4 regions of the Litchfieldella rifensis genome follow, and region 3 is predicted to be linked to each of the others. Evidence: predicted binding sites of a transcription regulator. Region 3 holds the regulator's gene; each other region holds the start of a gene.
What was found. The regulator sigma-54, encoded in region 3, starts transcription at its own class of promoters, with help from an activator protein. The targets are predictions, from matches to a motif close to TGGCACNNNNNTTGCTNT.

Region 1 (4,634 bases), on a different contig from region 3:
AAGATGCGCACCGAGCGTGATGCCATGCTCGATATACCGCGTCTGATAGTGCCCTCGGTGCAGGTCAACATGCGGGCCGGCCATATGCCGCCGCCCGAGGACAACGGCCAGGTCTATCTGAAAGTCCCGATCAATCGTTTCTGAGCCGGCCATGCCGGTCTCTCAGCGCTGGACCAGCCACAGGCTACGGTAGGGCCTGAGTTCTCTCGTCTGATCCTTCCATGGGGCGTCCTCCAGCAGATCGAACCAGTCACCGGCGTCGAGCTCCGGCAGGTCGAGCGGCTGGCGCTTGTCGGTGACGTTGTAGATCGCCAGCAAGCGGCGGCCATCGGGTAACGGGCCACGCTCGATGGCGAGCAGGGTGTCGGGGGTGTCGAGTACCCGCTGCGGCGCTTCGGGGTGGAAGCAGGGTTCGCCGCGACGGATCGCCAGGCGGCGCTTCAGGGCCAGGAAAACCTCGCGGGTCGGGGTATTGCGGCTGTCGAGCAATTCGTCGAGTTCCTCCTTGTGCCAGCGGCGGCGATTGATGGAGCGCAGCCGGCCGCTGCGCTCGATGCCCTCGTGGTCGTTGAGGGTGGCGGTCAAGGAATGCAGATAGAGTGCCGGGATGCCCTGCAACGCCATCATCAAGTGTTGGCTGCACAGGAAACGCTCGACCTGCCAGGGATCGGGGCCGCGGCGGGTGCCCTTGAGCGCCTCGAAATAGGTGATGTTGATCTCGTAGGGCGAATCCGTGCCGTCGGCATCGGTCTTCATGCTGACGAAGCCGCCGAAGCGGTGCATCAATTCCAGCAGGCCGCCGATTTCGTGCTCGGGCAGCAGGCCTTCCAGTGCACGTACACCGATGCCGTCATGGCTGGCGGTGAAGTTCAGATAACTGCAACCGGGGGGCAGGGCCGGCAGGCTCTTCAGCCAACCCGCCAGGGTGGCAGCCTCGCCGCTGGTCAGGGTATGCACCAGCAACGGGGGAAGGGTGAACTGGTAGACCAGATGCGCCTCGTCAGGCCCACCATGCTCGTCATCCCGCCGCTCCAGCCCCAGGTAGCTGAGGTTCTCGCGGTGCGGCACGTTGGTTTCGGTGACCAGCAGGGTTCCCGGGACCATGAAGTCGACAGTGGCGCGCAGCAGGCGCACGATAGCATGGGTCTGGGGCAGATGGATGCAGGAACTGCCGACCTCCTTCCACAGGTAGGCGATGGCATCGAGGCGAATGATACGAGCGCCTTGTTCGATGTAGTAGAGCAGGATGCCGATGAACTCCAGCAACACATCGGGGTTGGCGAAGTTGAGGTCGATCTGGTCGTCGGAGAAGGTCGCCCACAGGTGCCGGGTGCCGCGGCGGGTGGCGACAGGCACCAGTAGCGGCGTGTTGCGCGGCCGGGTCACTGCCGAAAGATCTGTCCCCGGGTCCATCTCGATGAAGTAGTCGCGTCCCGGCTGGCTGCCGGCCAGGTAGTCGACGAACCACAGCGATTCGCGCGAGACGTGATTGATCACCAGGTCGACCATGAGGTCGTGATGACGGGCCAGATGGCGGATATGCGACCAGTCGCCCAGTGCCGGACTGACTTCGCGGTAGTGAATCACCGAAAAGCCATCGTCGCTGCTCCAGGGAAAGAAGGGCAGCACATGCACGCCACTGAAGGTATCGCCGAGGCGACTCTCGATAAAGCCGTCGAGTACCTCGAGCGGTGGACGCTCCCCGTCGAGCAGGGTATCTCCATAAGTGATCAACCACTGATCCTGCTCGCTCCATAGCACGCCCGAAGGAGAGACCGAGGCATCGCCGAGCGCACCGCTGTGGTGCGCGAGCAGCGTCAGCAGGCGCCGCAGCACCTCATCGGCGCGTGGGCCATAGATTTCGGCCAGGCGATCGGCCGCCAGTGCGATAAAGGCGTCTTCGTCCAGATGGCGACCGGTGGTGGGAGGAAGCGTCGAGGACATGGGCAACTCCGGACAGGAGGTTGAGCGACGGAATTTCCCCTAGTCTTGCAGAAGCCGTGCCAGCCATGCACCCAACGAGGCGATGCGGCTGGGCGGGATGCAGGCAACTCGTTACAATACAACGATAAACAATGCCGGATGCTAGCCGATGCACTGTCCTTTCTGTGGTACGCATGACACCAAGGTTACCGATTCGCGCCTGGTGGCGGAAGGCGACCAGGTGCGTCGACGCCGTCAATGCGTCGCCTGCGGCGAACGTTTCACTACCTATGAAACCGCCGAACTGGTCATGCCGCGGGTGGTCAAGGCCGATGGCTCGCGCGAGGTCTTCGACGAGGTCAAGCTGCGGGCGGGCATGTTGCGAGCACTGGAAAAACGCCCGGTCAGTGCCGAGTCCTTCGAAGCGGCGGTGGAACGCATGCGCCAACGCCTGCGAGCGCGTGGCGAGCGTGAGGTCGAGTCCCGCGAGATCGGCGAGGAGGTGATGCGGGCCCTGAAACGTCTCGATCAGGTAGCCTACATCCGGTTCGCCTCGGTCTATCGGCGTTTTCAGGACATCGACGAGTTTCGAGCCGAGATCGACCGGCTCGCCCAGGAGCCACATTTCCCCCCCAATGACGACCAGTGATCGCCATGCCCAAATTGACACCTGAATCCTGGATGGCGCGGGCGCTGACGCTGGCGCGCCGCGGTCTCTATACCACCGATCCCAACCCGAGGGTTGGTTGCGTGCTGGTCAAGAACCGCCGCCTGGTCGGCGAAGGCTTTCATGTCCGGGCCGGCGAGCCGCATGCCGAGATTCACGCCTTGCGCGCTGCCGGTGATGACGCCAGTGGGGCGACGGCATATGTCACCCTGGAACCTTGTTCTCACCAGGGGCGCACCGGGCCCTGTGCTCGGGCACTGATAGAGGCCGGTGTGAAGAAGGTGGTGGCGGCCATGCAAGACCCGAATCCGCAGGTTGGCGGACGCGGTTTCGCCATGCTCCGCGAGGCCGGCGTCGAGGTCGAGTGCGGGTTGCTCGAGAAAGAGGCGCGGGCACTCAATCCCGGTTTCATTGCCCGCATGAGTCGTGGGCGCCCCTATGTGCGTCTGAAGATGGCCATGAGCCTCGACGGGCGTACCGCCATGCGCTCGGGAGAGTCGCAATGGATCACCGGCCCGTCGGCGCGTACCGAAGTGCAGCGACTGCGAGCGCGCTCGAGTGCAGTGATCAGCGGTGTCGAGTCGATCATCTTCGACAACTCGCGGCTCACCGTGCGCGCCGAGCAGTTGCAACTGGAGGACGCGAAGGCCATCGCCCGACGCCAGCCGCTGCGCGTGGTGGTCGATTCACGCCTGCGCCTGCCCCTGGCGGCGGCATGTCTTCGCGAACCGGGGCGTACCCTGGTGGCGACCTGTAGCCGGGAGGGCAAGCGCCGCCAGCGGTTGGAAGCGGCCGGAGCCGAGGTGCTGGTGTTGCGGTCGGGGGATGAAGGCCGCGTCGATCTCGACGCCTTGCTGGCCTACCTGGCCGGAGAGGAACAGGTCAATGAGGTGCTGCTGGAGACCGGTGCGACCCTGGCCGGGGCCATGCTGGATGCCGGACTGGTCGACGAAATCCAGCTATTCATGGCGCCGACCCTGCTGGGTGGCAACGCCCGGCCACTGTTTGCCTTGCCGGGGCTCGAGCGCATGGCGCAGCAGCGGCCGCTGGATATCGACGATATCCGCGCCATCGGGCGCGACTGGCGCATCATCGCCCGACCCGCGGCGATAAGCCGTAAGCCGTAAGCCGTAAGCCGTAAGCTGTAAGCTGTAAGCTGTAAGCAAAACCCTATGGGCGCCGAGGTGGCGTATTTTACTTACAGCTTACGGCTTACAGCTCGGATACTGGCGCCCGGCGCCGCGCCAAGGTGCTCACTACTGGCGCCCGACGCCGCGCCAAGGTGCTCACTACTGGCGCCCGACGCCGCGCCAAGGTACCCTGAGCGCCGACTGAAGTGAGGCGTTGGTAAATGGCAACTCGGCCGGCAAGCCGTGTCGCGAGCCGGCAACACCTCGCACCAATGTGATTCGGAGACTCCATGGCGCATTCATCCCAGGATTCGGCCCCCGCTAACGAGGCGACGCAGGCAACCGGCCTGGCGCGAGTCGAGGACCTGATCGAGGACATTCGGCAGGGCAAGATGGTGATTCTCATGGACGATGAGGATCGCGAGAATGAGGGTGATATCATCATGGCCGCCGAAAAGGTGCAGGCCGAGCATATCAACTTCATGGCTCGCCATGCTCGTGGCCTGATCTGCCTGCCGATGACCCGTGAGCGCTGCGAGCGGCTCAAGCTGCCGCTGATGGTGCGTGACAATGGCTCGGGGTTCGGCACCAAGTTCACCCTGTCCATCGAAGCCGCCGAGGGTGTGTCGACCGGCATTTCCGCCGCCGACCGGGCACGCACCGTGCAGGCCGCCGTGGCGCGCGACGCCCGCCCCGAGGACATCGTCCAGCCGGGACATGTGTTCCCGTTGATGGCCGAGCCGGGCGGCGTGCTGCGTCGTGCCGGACATACCGAAGCCGCCTGCGACCTGGCCGCCATGGCGGGGCTCGCCCCCAGTGGCGTGATCTGCGAAGTGATGAGCGATGACGGCAGCATGGCGCGGCGTCCGGAGCTCGAGCGTTTCGCCGCCGAACACGGCCTGAAGGTCGGCACC
Region 2 (4,634 bases), on a different contig from region 3:
CCGGGCGGTGCCCCCCGGCGTCTGCGCCGTCACCGGCCACTGAATCGGTGTCAAAGCGTCGTAGGCGGTGCGGTCGAGTCCCGCAAGGCCGGCGATATTGAACAGCCGAAAGCCCTCGCCCCGATTGTCGAGGGAGGGGTCGAGAGAATTCTCGAAACCGGAGAGCCGCGCGTGTTCGTCGAAGATCTCGCACGGCTCGGCGTACTCGAAGGCCTCGCCATAGCCGAGGCGCCGGGCGACCTGGGTCATGATCCACCAATCGTGGCGCGCCTCGCCGGGCGGCGGCAGCAGGCCACGCTGGCGAGAGATGCGCCGCTCGGAGTTGGTCACGGTGCCGTCCTTTTCCGACCAGCTCGAGGCCGGCAGCACGATATCGGCATAGGGCAGCAGGTCGGTGTCGGCGACGCACTCGGAGACGATCACCAGCGGGCACTTCGCAAGCGCGGCGCGTACCCGATTGGCGTCGGGCAGACTGACCGCCGGATTGGTGGCCATCACCCACAGCGCCCTGACCTCGCCGCGCTCGATGGCCTCGAACAGGTCCACGGCCGTGTGGCCGGGGCCTGGCGGCAAACGCGGCGTCAGGCTGTCGGTGGTCCAGAAGCGCGTCATCCGGTCGATGGCACCCGGGGTATGGTAATCCATGTGCGCCGCGAGTTGATTGGCCAGGCCGCCGACCTCGCGGCCGCCCATGGCATTGGGCTGGCCGGTGATGGAGAACGGCCCGGCACCGGGCAGGCCGATCTTGCCGCCGGCCAGGTGGCAATTGATGATCGCATTGCACTTGTCGGTGCCGCTGCTGGACTGGTTGATGCCCTGCGAGTAGAGCGTCACCACATGCAGTTGGCTGGCGAACCAGTAATAGAAGGTTTCCAGGCGCTCGGGGTCGACGTCACAGGCGGCGGCGATCGCTTCGATATGGGTATCGTCCTCGCGGGCCGCGGCCAGGGCTTCGTCCAGCCCCTGGGTATGGCCATCGAGATAGACCCGGTCCAGGCGTCCCTTGGCCGCCATCCACGCCAGCAGCCCGTTGAACAGGCGCGCGTCGCTGCCCGGCCGCACGCCAAGGTACAGATCGGCGATCTCGCAGCTGTCGGTGACGCGCGGGTCGATGACCACCACGCGCATCAGCGGATTGCGCTGCTTGGCCGTGCGCAGGCGCTGGTAGAGCACCGGGTGGTTCCAGGCCAGGTTGGATCCCACCAGCACCACCAGTTCAGCCTCTTCCAGGTCCTCGTAGCTGCAGGGCACGGCATCGGCACCGAAGGAGCGCTTGTAGGCGGCTACCGCCGAGGCCATGCACAGCCGCGAGTTGGTGTCCAGATGCGGCGTGCCGAGGAAACCCTTGAACAGCTTGTTGGCGACGTAATAGTCCTCGGTGAGCAACTGGCCGGACAGATAGGCCGCCACCGACGCATCGCCATGGGCCTGGCGCGTCCGAGCGAGGCGTGTGGCCACGGCGTCCAGCGCCGTGTCCCAGTCGACCTCGACACCATCGACCCGCGGGCGTGTCAGGCGCCCCTGGCGGCCTAGGGTCTCGTGCAGCGCCGAACCCTTGACGCACAGCCGACCGTAGTTGGCTGGGTGGTCGCTATCGCCGGCCACGGCGGTCAGGGTATCGCCTTCCACCGACGCCATCACGCCACAGCCGACGCCACAGTAGGGACAAGTCGTTCGGGCCTGGTGCATGGCGGGCTCCTAACTTTCAAGAATAAAAAAGCGAACGGGAAACAAAAAACGCCCACCTTCGGCACCACTCAGGGCCGAAACTGGACGTCGTCGTCTTTCCAGGGTCGCGGAGCCTACGCTGGCTCCTTGGTGACCCTGCTATGTCATATGGCTAGCAAGCGGTATGCCAGGTTTCCTTCCAATGGCTCGGCAAGCCCGTAACGACAGGCGGGTACAAGCCAAGTGCGGCCGTCAGGCAGGCCCTGAATCTCCCCCTTGCCCCACGACAATCGCACCATGACATGGCAGAGAGGCACATCACGCACCACGCTGATGCAGCCTTCCGGCCGATCGGCACTTGACCGAAGGATGGTCATGCCACCCTCTGAGGCGCGCCAAATGCCCACTTTTAGTGCAAAACCACCAGCCGGTGCCGCCAAATGGAACATTCCTTGCAAGGGCCAAGGCAGTCGCTAAACCGATAACCGTGAGCCAACGCCATGCCACCACCATTGAAAGTTCTGTTGGTCGACGATGAGGTCGTGCGCGCCGCCATGGTCGAGGAAGCCCTGATGAGCGAAGGCCATCAGGTGATCTGTCACTTGAAGCACCCCGCGAGCCTCAACGAGATGGTCGCCCGCCATCAGCCGGACGTGGTGATCATCGACATGGAGTCCCCCGACCGCGACACCCTGGACAGCATGTCGCTGCTCAACCGCGAGAACCCACGTCCGGTGGTGTTCTTCGCCGACCAGCATGATCCCGACACCATGCAAGCGGCGCTCAAGGCCGGGGTCAGCGCCTATGTGGTCGACGGCCTGGTGCAGAGTCGGGTCAAGACCATCATCGAGGTTGCCATCGCCCGTTTCGATGCCTTCCAGTCGCTGCGCAGCGAACTCGACAAGGCTCGCAACCAGCTCAGCGAACGCAAGCGCATCGAGCGCGCCAAGGGCCTGCTGATGAAGCACCAGAGCTGCGATGAAGAGCAGGCCTATCGCATGCTGCGTAAGATCGCCATGGACCGCGGTCAACGTATCGCCGAGGTGGCCAATAGCGTCATCGATATTCTCGAACGTCTGGAGAAAGGCCTATGAATACGCTGCAAACGGCGGAATTGGAGCGTCTGCAACTGGGCTTCGTGCCGCTGCTGGACTGCGCCCTGCTGGTGGTCGCGCGTGAACGGGGCTTCTTCGCCGCGCAGGGGCTGGATGTGGCATTGTCACGCCAGAACGCCTGGTCGACGCTGCGTGACAAGGTCGCCGCCGGCCTGCTGGATGGCGGTCAGATGCTGGCCCCCCTGCCGCTGGCCATGAGCCTGGGCCTGGGACGCGCACCCTGCGACACCCTGGCGCCGATCATTCTCAGCCGCAACGGCAATTCCATCACCCTGTCCCGGGTGCTGGCGGAGGCCAGCGGCGCGCACTTCCAGGACGAACCGGCCGAGAGTGCACAGGCGCTGGGCGCCTATCTACGCCACCAGACTCCCGCACGGCGTCCCTGCCTGGCCATGGTCTATCCGCACTCCTGCCAACACTATCAGTTGCGACAGTGGCTGGAACTGGGAGGGATCGATGCCGACCGGGACATCGATCTGGTGGCGCTGCCGCCGCCCCGCATGGTCGAGGCCATGCAGGCGGGCAAGATCGATGGCTTCTGCGTCGGCGAACCCTGGGGCACGTTGGCGGAGTACCGCGAGGTTGGGCGCATCGTCGCCACTGGCGTCCAACTCTGGCCCGGTTCTCCCGAGAAGGTCCTCGGCGTGACGCGCTCCTGGGCGAAACGCTATCCGGCCACCCTGATACGCCTGATTCGCGCCTTGGTCGAGGCCAGCCAGTGGTTGCAAAGCGCCCCCCAGCACCGCTACCAGGCACGCGACTGGCTGGCCCTGCCGCCCTACCTCGATCGGTCGGTCTGCCATCTCGAATACCTGCCGCTGGATGAGCCGCGACTCGCGCAACGCATGTTCGGAAGGGACGTGCTACGCCCCGATGCTGCCTCCGCTGGCCACTTCGCCGAGCAGGTGGACCAGCATATGCGGACGCTGGGACGCCGCCTCGATCGCGACACCCTGAACGAGTGCTACAGCCCCGTGCATTTCGATGCTGCCTCGCACCACTAGTGTGCAGCCTCTCTTCCCAACCGGGGCCATCGGCAAATGCCGCGCCATTCACACATAATTGAAAGTAAAAGGAAAAAGTAAAAAATAGCGGCACATGGCCGGCTCCTTGCTGAACGTAGAACATCATGGCGATCAACGGCGATCGCCTCACCAAGACACGGCGAAGACGTCTCCACACTCCCATCCACTCGATTGGGGAAGTGTCGAGGCGTCTTTTTTTGGCGAGCCATTTCTTGTGAAAGGCAACCCGACATGATCCATCGACACTCCACCTATCACCAGCAATTGCCGCGGGATGAGCGCCTGCTGATCATCGGCAACGGCATGGCGGGTCACCGACTGCTGGAGACCCTGCTCAAGAAACCGCAGCGGCCGGCGCATATCACCGTGATCGGTGCCGAGCGGGCCCCGGCCTACAACCGCATCCTGCTCTCGCCGCTGTTGGCCGGCGAGATGGAGCGTCAGGCGCTGACCCTCCACGACGCCGACTGGTACGCCGAGCAGGGCGTCGAGCTGGTCCTCGGTGAGCATGTCGAGAGCATCGACCGCCAGGCCCACCAGGTAACCACCGCCAGCGGTCGCGAGTTCGACTATGACCGCCTGGTGCTGGCCACCGGCTCGCGCCCGGCCATGCCGCCGATTCCCGGTCTAGAGCTGGCCGGCGTCCACGGCTTTCGCAACCTCGACGATGCCGCCGCCCTCACCCGCGCCGCCGAACGGGGTGGCCGGGCGGTGGTGATCGGCGGCGGGCTGCTGGGCCTGGAAGCCGCCGAGGGACTGCGCAAGCGTGGCATGAGCGTGAGCATCATTCAGCGCGACGACCGGTTGATGAATCGCCAGCTCGACA
Region 3 (4,634 bases):
GAGGGCGAAGGTGCAATGGCGGTATGAATGCCCAATTCACGATGACGTAGCCTGACACCCGGGTAGTCGGTGGCAAAATGGCGAGCCAGTCGCTCGGCGAGATAGACCGAACGGTGCTGGCCGCCGGTGCAGCCGATGGCCACGGTGACATAGCTGCGATGGCAGGCCTGATAGGCGGGCAACCAGCGTTCGAGCCAGGCGCTGATGTCGTGAGCCATGTCAACGACATCGGGATAGCGTTCGAGAAACTCGACGATTTCGGTATCGCGTCCGTTGAACTGACGCAGTCGCGGATCCCAGTAGGGGTTGGGCAGGCAGCGAGCATCGAAGACGGTGTCGGCGTCTAGAGGGACGCCGCGTTTGAAGCCGAAGGATTCGAAGGTCAGGGTCAGTTGCCGGTCGGTGTGTTGGGCGACCTGCTCGGCGATACGCCCGCGCAGCTCATGGACCGACAGGCGTGAGGTATCGATGACCAGGTCCGCCAGATCGCGAATCTCGGCCAGGGCCTGTTCTTCGGAATCGATGGCTTCGGCTAGGGTCATGTCGCTGTCCCGGGTTAGCGGATGACGTCGCCGTGTCGCCGAGTAACGTTCGAGCAGAATCTTGGCTTCGGTGGTCAGGTACACGACCTGGCAGTCGACCCCTTTGCGGTCCACGGCCTCCAGTAGTGTGGGGAAGCGACGCAAGGCACCGGGCAGATTGCGCGCATCGATGCTGACAGCAACCGATGAGCGCTGCGTTTCGCCGTCTTGAAGCTCGTTCAGCAGCGACCCCAGCAGCATGGCAGGTAGATTGTCGATGGCGTAGAAGCCGAGATCCTCGAGCGCCTGCAAGGCAATGGACTTCCCCGAACCGGAGCGGCCGCTGATGATCACGAGCTGCATGGTCGTCTCCTGTGAGCGGGGTGAAAGGGTGAGCGTCATGGTGGTAGGCAGCGCACCGGCTGCCCATCCGAATGCTTGGACTGCGCTACGTTCAGACCGTGCCGGAGTCAGGCCATACCGGCTGCCGGGTCATTGTCCTGGCGACGAATGGCGTCGAGCAGAATGTCGTAGAGCTGTCGCTGGCTATCGCTCTTGCGCAGTCGCTGCCGAGTATCGGCGTCGTTCATCACGGCGGCGACTTGCCCAAGCAATGCCAGGTGTGTGTCATCGGCCTCTTCGGGGACCAGCAGCACGAACACCAGGTCCACGGGCTCACCATCCACGGCATCGAAGTCTATCGGCTCGGCGAGTTTGAGAAAGCCGGCCAGTGGTGCCTTGCAGTGGGGATCGCGGGCATGGGGAATGGCAACGCCGTTGCCGATCCCCGTGCTGCCGAGGCGCTCTCGTCCGATCAGGCGGCTGAATACCTCCTGGCTGTCGAGGCTGGGCGTATTCTGGGCGATGAAGGTGCTGAAGAATTCCAGCACCCGCTTCTTGCTTCCCCCGGGCACATCGAACAGGGTGCGCTCCGGGGGCAGAATGGCTTGCAGATTCATGGGCAGGTCAGCGGACACCGGCACCCTGGGCGCGGGCCTGTGCCTTTTCCTTGTGTTTGACCAGTTGCCGATCGAGCTTGTCGGCCAGGGCATCAATAGCAGCGTACATGTCACCGTCTTTGGCATCGGCGTGCAAATCAGCACCGGCAGCGTGCAATGTGCAAGCGGCTTGTTGGCGCTCCTTTTCGATCGAGAGGGTAACCTGGACTGTTGTGATGTTGTCGTAGTGTCGCTCTAGACGTGTGAGCTTTTCATTGACGTAGTCACGCAGTGCGTCGGTCAGTTCGACGTGATGGCCGGTGATATTGACTTGCATGGCACGCTCCTGTTCCTTGCGGATGTCGATTCGATTGTAACCCTTTTTGGCGCCCTGCAAACCCCCTGGCGCAGGGGGATTTCCATCGTTCGGATCCGGCTCGTCATTGCCCTGTCAAGACAGGCGTTTACGCTCGCTCGACGGAGGGATGCCCATGGCTTCACGGTACTTGGCCACTGTACGCCTGGCGACCTTGATGCCGCTGGCGGCGAGTGCCTCGACCAATTTGCTGTCGGATAGCGGTTTGCGCGACGGCTCCTCGCCGATCAGCTTTTTCAGGCGGGCACGGATGGCGGTGCTGGAGTGGGCGTCGCCTTCCTCGCCGCCGACGTGACTCGAAAAGAAGAACTTGAGTTCGAAGACACCGCGGGGGGTGTGGATGAACTTCTGGGTCGTGACACGAGAGATGGTCGACTCGTGCATGTCCACTGCCTGGGCAATATCGGCCAGCACCAGCGGTTTCATGGCGACTTCACCCTGCTCGAGGAAGTCGAGTTGACGTGACATGATCTCGCGCCCTACCCGCAACAGGGTATCGTTGCGGCTCGAAAGACTCTTCAACAGCCAGCGGGCCTCCTGCAGATGCTGCTTCATGAAGGTATTGTCGTCGCTCTTGTCGGCGCGCCTGATCAGTGCCGCATAGTCGGGCTGGATTCGCATGCGGGGCAGAGCATCGGCATTGAGCTCGATACGCCACCCCTCGGGGGTATGGCGCGCGATCAGGTCGGGGATCACGTAATCGCTGCCACTGTCATCGAAGGCCAGTCCGGGCCGCGGGTCCAGCGAGCGCACCAAGGCGATCACCGCATCGAGCTGATCGTCCTCCAGGCGCAAGCGGCGTTTGAGCAGCTTGCGATCATCGGCGGCCAGGGCATCGAGGAACTGGCGCACCAATCGCTTGGCCTGAGGCAGCAGCGGGATGTCGTCGGGCAGTGCGCCCAGCTGTAACAGCAGGCATTCGCGCAGTTCACGGGCGCAGACGCCGGTGGGTTCGAATTGCTGAAGATGCAGCAGCACCTGTTCGACGTCGGCACTCTTGAGGCTCGGCAGTCCCTGGTGGCGCAAGCCTTCGCAGAGGTCGTCAAGGTCGCTGTCGAGATAGCCGTTGTGATCCACGGCGTCGATCAGGCTTTCAGCGATCAGGCGTTCGCGGCTGCCCAGGTCGGTCATCGCCAATTGCCAGAGCAGGTGATCATGCAGGCTCTCACCGCTGGCATTGCGATCGAAGTCCGGGGCGTCGCCACCGGAGGCAGGTGCCATGTCCTGGTAGGTATCGGACCAGTCGCTGTCCACCGCCAGTTCACTGGGGATCTCACTGGCCCAGTCGTCCTCGGGCGTGTCGATGGTGTCCTGTTCGCCATAGCCGTCGTCGAGTTCCAGCATGGGGTTGGATTCCAGCGCCTGCTGGATTTCCTGGCGCAGGTCCAGCGTGGAAAGCTGCAGCAGAGCAATGGCCTGCTGAAGCTGCGGCGTCATGGTCAGCTGGGTGCCGATGCGAAGCTGCAACGAGGGTTTCATGGCCATGGCAAAATTTGCATCAGTGACAAATGAATCGACACGTTAGCCCGCTGCGAGAAACCTTGCAAGCGCTAATATAAGCAATAAACGTGCCACCCGCAATCCGCATGCCATAGCGGCTTGATAAGAAGAATATCAGCAGCTTGGTTGTGAATGAAGGGCCTGGACGGTTCAAAGGCGAAAGTCCTCGCCCAGATAGATGTCACGAACTTGCTGGTTCGCCAGAATGGCCGTGGCGTCGCCTTCGGCGATGATCTGGCCGTCGCCGACGATATAGGCGCGGTCACAGATGTCCAGCGTGTCGCGCACATTGTGGTCGGTGATCAGCACGCCGATACCGCGGCTCTTCAACTGGCGGATGATGCCCTTGATATCGCCCACCGAAATGGGGTCGACGCCGGCGAAGGGCTCATCGAGCAGGATGAAATCCGGTTCCGTTGCCAGCGCCCTGGCAATTTCCACGCGGCGTCGTTCGCCCCCGGACAGGCTCATCCCCAAGTTGTCGCGAATATGGGTGACATGGAACTCTTCGAGCAGTTCTTCGAGACGTGCTTGGCGTCCGGCGAGGTCGAGGTCGCGGCGGGTTTCGAGGATCGCCATGACGTTGTCGGCTACCGATAGCTTGCGAAAGATCGAGGCCTCCTGGGGCAGGTACCCGATCCCCGCTCGGGCACGCTCATGCATGGCGGCGCCGGAAAGATCGCGGTCGTCGATGAAGACCTTGCCGGCGTCGGCGCGGACCAGCCCGACGATCATGTAGAAGGAGGTGGTCTTGCCGGCCCCGTTGGGGCCCAGCAGACCGACGATATGGCTCTGATCGATGGTCAGGCTGATGTCCTGTACCACGCGGCGGCGCTTGTAGCTCTTGGCCAGATGTCGGGCGCTCAAGGTCTTCATGGGGGCCCTTATTGTTGCTCGGGGTTCAGGGTCATTCGCACACGTTGGCGTTCGCTGCCTTCGACCTCGGCGCGGGCCTGGACCGTGCGGCGGTCGAGATAGTATTCCACGTAGCCACCATCGAAAGTGTCGTGGCCCTGATGCAGCTCGGCCTGGTCGATCAGTTCCACGCGACGCTCGGCGGCATGATAGATGATCGTGCGACCCCAGCCGCGCACGACCGGCTCGTCGGGGGCCGGCTTCTGTTCGATGTAGGCGCGATCGCCGGTGGCGGTGGCTCGAGAGACCTCGCCGGCATCGTTGCGTTGAATCTCGACGCGCTCGCCAGTCAGCTGCATGCTGCCCTGCTGGATGTCCACGTCGCCGGTATAGATGGCGGTACCGGCACGGTCATCCAGTTCAAGGCGATCGGCCACGACTTCG
Region 4 (4,634 bases), on a different contig from region 3:
CGATTCCAACCAGCGCCGCCATCAGGAAACCCACGGGGATCGACAGGATCACCGCCAGTCCGGGCTGGCCTGGCAACAGTTGTTGCATCGCCCAACTGCTGTAGGCCCCCAGCATGATCAACTCGCCGTGCGCCATGTTGATCACGCCCATCACCCCGAAGGTGATGGCCAGGCCGATGGCGGCGAGTACCAGCACTGAGCCCAGCGACAGGCCGAAGTACAGGGTTTCCAGTCCGCGATTGAGCTTGAGCTTCTGCTCGATGCTGGCCAGCGCCTGCCGTGCGGCATCGGCCAATTCGGCGTCATCGCCTCTTGTCGCCTCATTGAGCGCCGCCCGGACCTTGCTGTCGAGGCTGCCGGCAAGCGCCTCGACGGCGGAGAGGTCGCCCTGTTCGAGACGATGAATGGCCAGGGCGTGGCCCAGGTAGCGGCGGACATCGGCGTTCCGCTCGTCCTCGAGCACCTCGGCCAGAGGGCCGGCGAGCTCATCGTCGACTTCACCGACCAGGCGCGCGGCGGCGTCGCGTCGTGCCTCGACGTCATCGACTCTCAGGTCGAGGACTGCCAGGGTGCTCTGCAGTTGGCCGCGCAGCGCGTTGTTGATGCCGATTCGGTCAAGCTCGCGGCGCGACATCTTGCCAAGATCCTCTCCGGTGAGCGCATCCTCGACCGGCCAATGACGACCGCGGTTCTCGAGCACCACGACAAAGCGACCGCTCTCCTTATGGCGCTGCAGCTTGCCGTCGAGTAACGCTTCGAGCCAGTGCCGGGTGCGCTCGTCGCCGCTGCCGGCAAGGGTTTCGATAGCCTGCCCCTTGGCGGCATATGACGTGACGTCCAATGCGTCGAGCACTGCTGTCGCCCGTTCGTCCTGGGCCATTGCCAAAGACGGCAGACAGGCCAGCAAGCACAGCAATAGCCATGAGTCGACGATCCTTTTCATGCACGGCAAAGGGATCTTCATGGGAATTTCCTATCGAGTGGCGTGATGACCGGGCCCTCGACACGCAGTCCAAGAGGGCCCGGGGTAACGGTTGTTATGACACGATCATTCCGCCAGGGCGGCCTGGGCTTCTTCCACGGCGGTGCTGCCACCACAGGAGCCGGTGGCCGCGTTGAAGTTGCCGCACCGCATCGGTGCCTGCCAGTCGGCCATCAGGTCACGCGAGCCCTCCAGGTAGTCGGACCAGGCATCGCCGGCCACGGTGGACGGCGTCTGCCACACGATGTCGAACTGGCCGTTATCCTGGATCTCGCCGATCAGCACCGGCTTGGTGATGTGGTGGTTGGGCATCATCGCCGCATAGCCACCGGAAAGGTTGGGTACGGTCACGCCGATGATGGCGTCCTTGACCGCGTCGACATCGGTGGTACCGGCCTTGCGCACCGCCTCCAGCCACATGTTGAAGCCGATGTAATGCGCTTCCATGGGATCGTTGGTGACCGCCATGTCATCGCCGGTGTAGTCGATCCAGGCATCGATGAAGTCGTAGTTGGCATCGGTATCGACACTCATGAAGTAGTTCCAGGCCGCCAGGTGACCGACCAGAGGACCGGTGTCGATGCCCGAGAGCTCCTGCTCACCGACCGAGAATGCCACCACCGGGATATCGGCGGCATCGATGCCCTGGTTACCCAACTCACGATAGAACGGCACGTTGGCATCGCCATTGATGGTCGACACCACCGCGGTCTTCTTTCCCTCGCTGCCGAAGCGCTTGATCTCGGCAACGATGTTCTGCCAATCGGAGTGCCCGAAGGGCGTGTAGTTGATCATGATGTCTTCATCGGCGACGCCATGTCCCTTGAGATAGGCCTCGAGGATCTTGTTGGTGGTGCGCGGATAGACATAATCGGTACCCGCCAGCACCCAGCGCTCGACGCCCACCTCGTTCATCAGGTAGTTGACGGCGGGAATGGCCTGCTGATTGGGCGCAGCGCCGGTGTAGAAGACGTTTTCCGAGGACTCCTCGCCTTCGTACTGCACGGGATAGAACAGCAAGCCATTGAGTTCCTCGACCACCGGCAGCACGGATTTGCGCGATACAGAGGTCCAGTTGCCGAAGATCACGTCGACCTTTTCCTGGGCCAGCAGTTCGCGTGCCTTCTCAGCGAACAACGGCCAATTGGAGGCCGGATCGACCGCCACCGGCTCGAGCTGGCGTCCCAGCAGGCCACCCCGCTCGTTCTGCTGTTCGATCAGCATTTCCATGGTGTCCTTGAGGGTCGACTCACTGATCGCCATGGTGCCGGACAGCGAATGCAGGATGCCGACCTTGATGGGATCTTCCTGGGCCAGCGCCGGGCCGCTCAAGGCGAGGGACGAGAGTACGGCGGCCAGCCAACGGGGGGAAAACGTCGTATTGTTCACACGATTCTCCTTGCGAGTCTGATTGTTATCGCGTCAGTTCCAGCGGGGGATGACTCCGGGATGGATGTCGTCCACCTGCTTGTCGCAAGGGATGTGCCAAATCGGTGACCGACACAGAAAGACATTTCAAATCAGATGATTACATTTACCATCATGGATTTTTCATGCTTCGCAAGGCACCGTATCGGTGCACATGGCAACCCGCAGCGCTCTGAAATGGAGCGGCTGCGATGGATGGCGCGCTTTCGTGGTGCATCCGTACACGAAAGCGCCGGCAGGAAGCCGGCGCCATGTCTCCAGAAGCGTCTTGACGATAGGGACCCGATGCTTACTGTGGGTAAAAGGCCTCCTCCTCGAGGGCCATCAGAGGTTCGGCACCGGCCTGGATCTGTCGCGCCAGGGCCTCGGTGCGTGGCAGCATCCGCTCGATGAAGTGGCGCCCCACCGCCAGCTTGGCACGATAGAAGTCCGCACCGGCAGGTCCCTGCACAGCCAGCCCCTGGTGAGCGGCGCGGGCCATCTTCCACCACATCCAGGCATAGGCTACGTGGCCAAGCAGGTCGAGGTAATCGGCAGCGGCCGCCCCCAGTTCTTCGGGGTGATCGACGGCCCGGTCGAGCAAGCCGGCGGTCACCTCCTCGAGACGCGTCAGCTCACGCCGACCGGCCTGGTGGAAGGCGTCAAGTTCGTCGGGCACCTCTCCTGCCATATCGGCTCGCATGGCCGCGCCGAAGCGGGCCAGGTAAGCCCCTTGGTTGCGGAACAGCTTGCGCCCCACCAGATCCATGGCCTGAATGCCGTTGGTACCCTCATAGACCATGGCGATACGGGCATCGCGCACGTACTGCTCGGCGCCCCACTCGACGCAATAACCGCTACCGCCATAGATCTGCTGGGCCTCCACCGTGGCATCGAAGCCCCGGTCGGTGAGGAAGGCCTTGGCCACCGGCGTGAGCAGTGCCACCAGATCGTCGGCGGCGGCGTGGGCCTCGCCATCGGGATGGTACTTGGCGCGATCGAGCTGGCTGGCCACGAAGGCGGCAAAGGCGCGACCGCCTTCATTCCAGGCGCGTACATTGAGCGCCATGCGGCGCACGTCGGGATGCACCAGAATGGGGTCGGCAGGCTTGTCGGGCGCTACGGCTCCCCGCGGGGCACGGCTCTGCAAGCGCTCGCGGGCGAAGTCCATGGCGCTCTGGTAGGCCACCTCGCCCAACCCCAGACCCTGGATGCCGATCGACAGGCGTTCGTAGTTCATCATGGTGAACATGGTTGCCAATCCCTGATGAGGCTCGCCGATCAGCACGCCCTGTGCACCGTCGAAGTTCATCACGCAAGTCGCGCTGCCCTTGATGCCCATCTTGTGCTCCAGGCCGCCGCAGCCGAGGGCATTGCGCTCACCCAGCGAACCATCGGCATTGACCAGGAACTTGGGCACCAGGAACAGTGAGATACCGCGACTGCCCTGGGGCGCATCGGGCAACTTGGCCAGCACCAGGTGGACGATGTTGTCGGCCATGTCATGCTCGCCGCCGGTGATCCATATCTTGTTGCCGGTGATGCGGTAGGTACCTCCCTCCTCAGGCACGGCACGCGTCTTGATCAATCCAAGGTCGGTGCCGCAGTGAGGCTCGGTCAGGCACATGGTGCCGAGCCACTCCCCGGCATACATCCTCGGCAAATAGAGGCGCTTGATGGCGTCGGATGCGTGGTGGTCGAGCAGCAGTGCCGCGCCGGTATTGAGCGCCGGGTAGAGCGCGAAGCTGGCGTTGGCGGCATAGAGCATTTCCTCGAAAGCGACGGTCAGCATCTTGGGCATGCCCTGTCCGTCGTATTCCGGGTTACCGCCCAGCCCCCACCAGCCGCCTTGGGCCAGCGTCTCGAAAGCCGACTTGAATCCCTTCGGCGTGGTTACCTCTCCCTTGTCGAAGTGACATCCCTCTGCATCGCCGCTCTGGTTGAGGGGGAACAGTTCGGCCTGTACGACTCGTGCGCCTTCTTCAAGAATTGCCTCGACCAGGTCCATTCCCAATTCCTGGGTCGCCGGCATGGTCGACCACTCCTGCGAAGCCTGAAACACCTCGTCGAGAATGAAGCGCATATCGCGCAACGGGGCTTGGTAACTGGCCATCGGCAATCTCCTGGAATCGGATCCCTGGGAAGCAGGTCCTTCAGCATGATTCAAACGCTTGCTTGAATTCTAGATCAGCACGAATACGCTGTCATGCCGACCTTCGCCGCATACCAGGTCCGCCTCCTGTGC

Region 1: the regulator sigma-54 is predicted to act here: its motif matches at 1,989-2,006, upstream of ACFOEV_RS14710 (sugar phosphorylase).
Region 2: the regulator sigma-54 is predicted to act here: its motif matches at 1,841-1,858, upstream of ACFOEV_RS00020 (nitrate reductase).
Region 4: the regulator sigma-54 is predicted to act here: its motif matches at 2,453-2,470, upstream of urtA (urea ABC transporter substrate-binding protein).

The regions. Positions count from the first base shown of each region.
Region 1 is NZ_JBHRUG010000029.1:46,045-50,678, reverse strand. Features, by position in the region: gene ACFOEV_RS14715 (MBL fold metallo-hydrolase) at 1-144, shown strand, start outside; gene ACFOEV_RS14710 (sugar phosphorylase) at 163-1,944, opposite strand; gene nrdR (transcriptional regulator NrdR) at 2,093-2,572, shown strand; gene ribD (bifunctional diaminohydroxyphosphoribosylaminopyrimidine deaminase/5-amino-6-(5-phosphoribosylamino)uracil reductase RibD) at 2,578-3,717, shown strand; gene ribBA (bifunctional 3,4-dihydroxy-2-butanone-4-phosphate synthase/GTP cyclohydrolase II) at 4,011-4,634, shown strand, end outside.
Region 2 is NZ_JBHRUG010000001.1:4,499-9,132, forward strand. Features, by position in the region: gene ACFOEV_RS00020 (nitrate reductase) at 1-1,689, opposite strand, end outside; gene ACFOEV_RS00025 (ANTAR domain-containing response regulator) at 2,169-2,762, shown strand; gene ACFOEV_RS00030 (CmpA/NrtA family ABC transporter substrate-binding protein) at 2,759-3,787, shown strand; gene ACFOEV_RS00035 (NAD(P)/FAD-dependent oxidoreductase) at 4,040-4,634, shown strand, end outside.
Region 3 is NZ_JBHRUG010000017.1:229,375-234,008, forward strand. Features, by position in the region: gene rapZ (RNase adapter RapZ) at 1-884, opposite strand, end outside; gene ptsN (PTS IIA-like nitrogen regulatory protein PtsN) at 992-1,480, opposite strand; gene hpf (ribosome hibernation-promoting factor, HPF/YfiA family) at 1,488-1,796, opposite strand; gene ACFOEV_RS08145 (RNA polymerase factor sigma-54) at 1,911-3,320, opposite strand; gene lptB (LPS export ABC transporter ATP-binding protein) at 3,486-4,211, opposite strand; gene lptA (lipopolysaccharide transport periplasmic protein LptA) at 4,220-4,634, opposite strand, start outside.
Region 4 is NZ_JBHRUG010000049.1:64,480-69,113, reverse strand. Features, by position in the region: gene urtB (urea ABC transporter permease subunit UrtB) at 1-943, opposite strand, end outside; gene urtA (urea ABC transporter substrate-binding protein) at 1,049-2,341, opposite strand; gene ACFOEV_RS21985 (acyl-CoA dehydrogenase C-terminal domain-containing protein) at 2,700-4,502, opposite strand.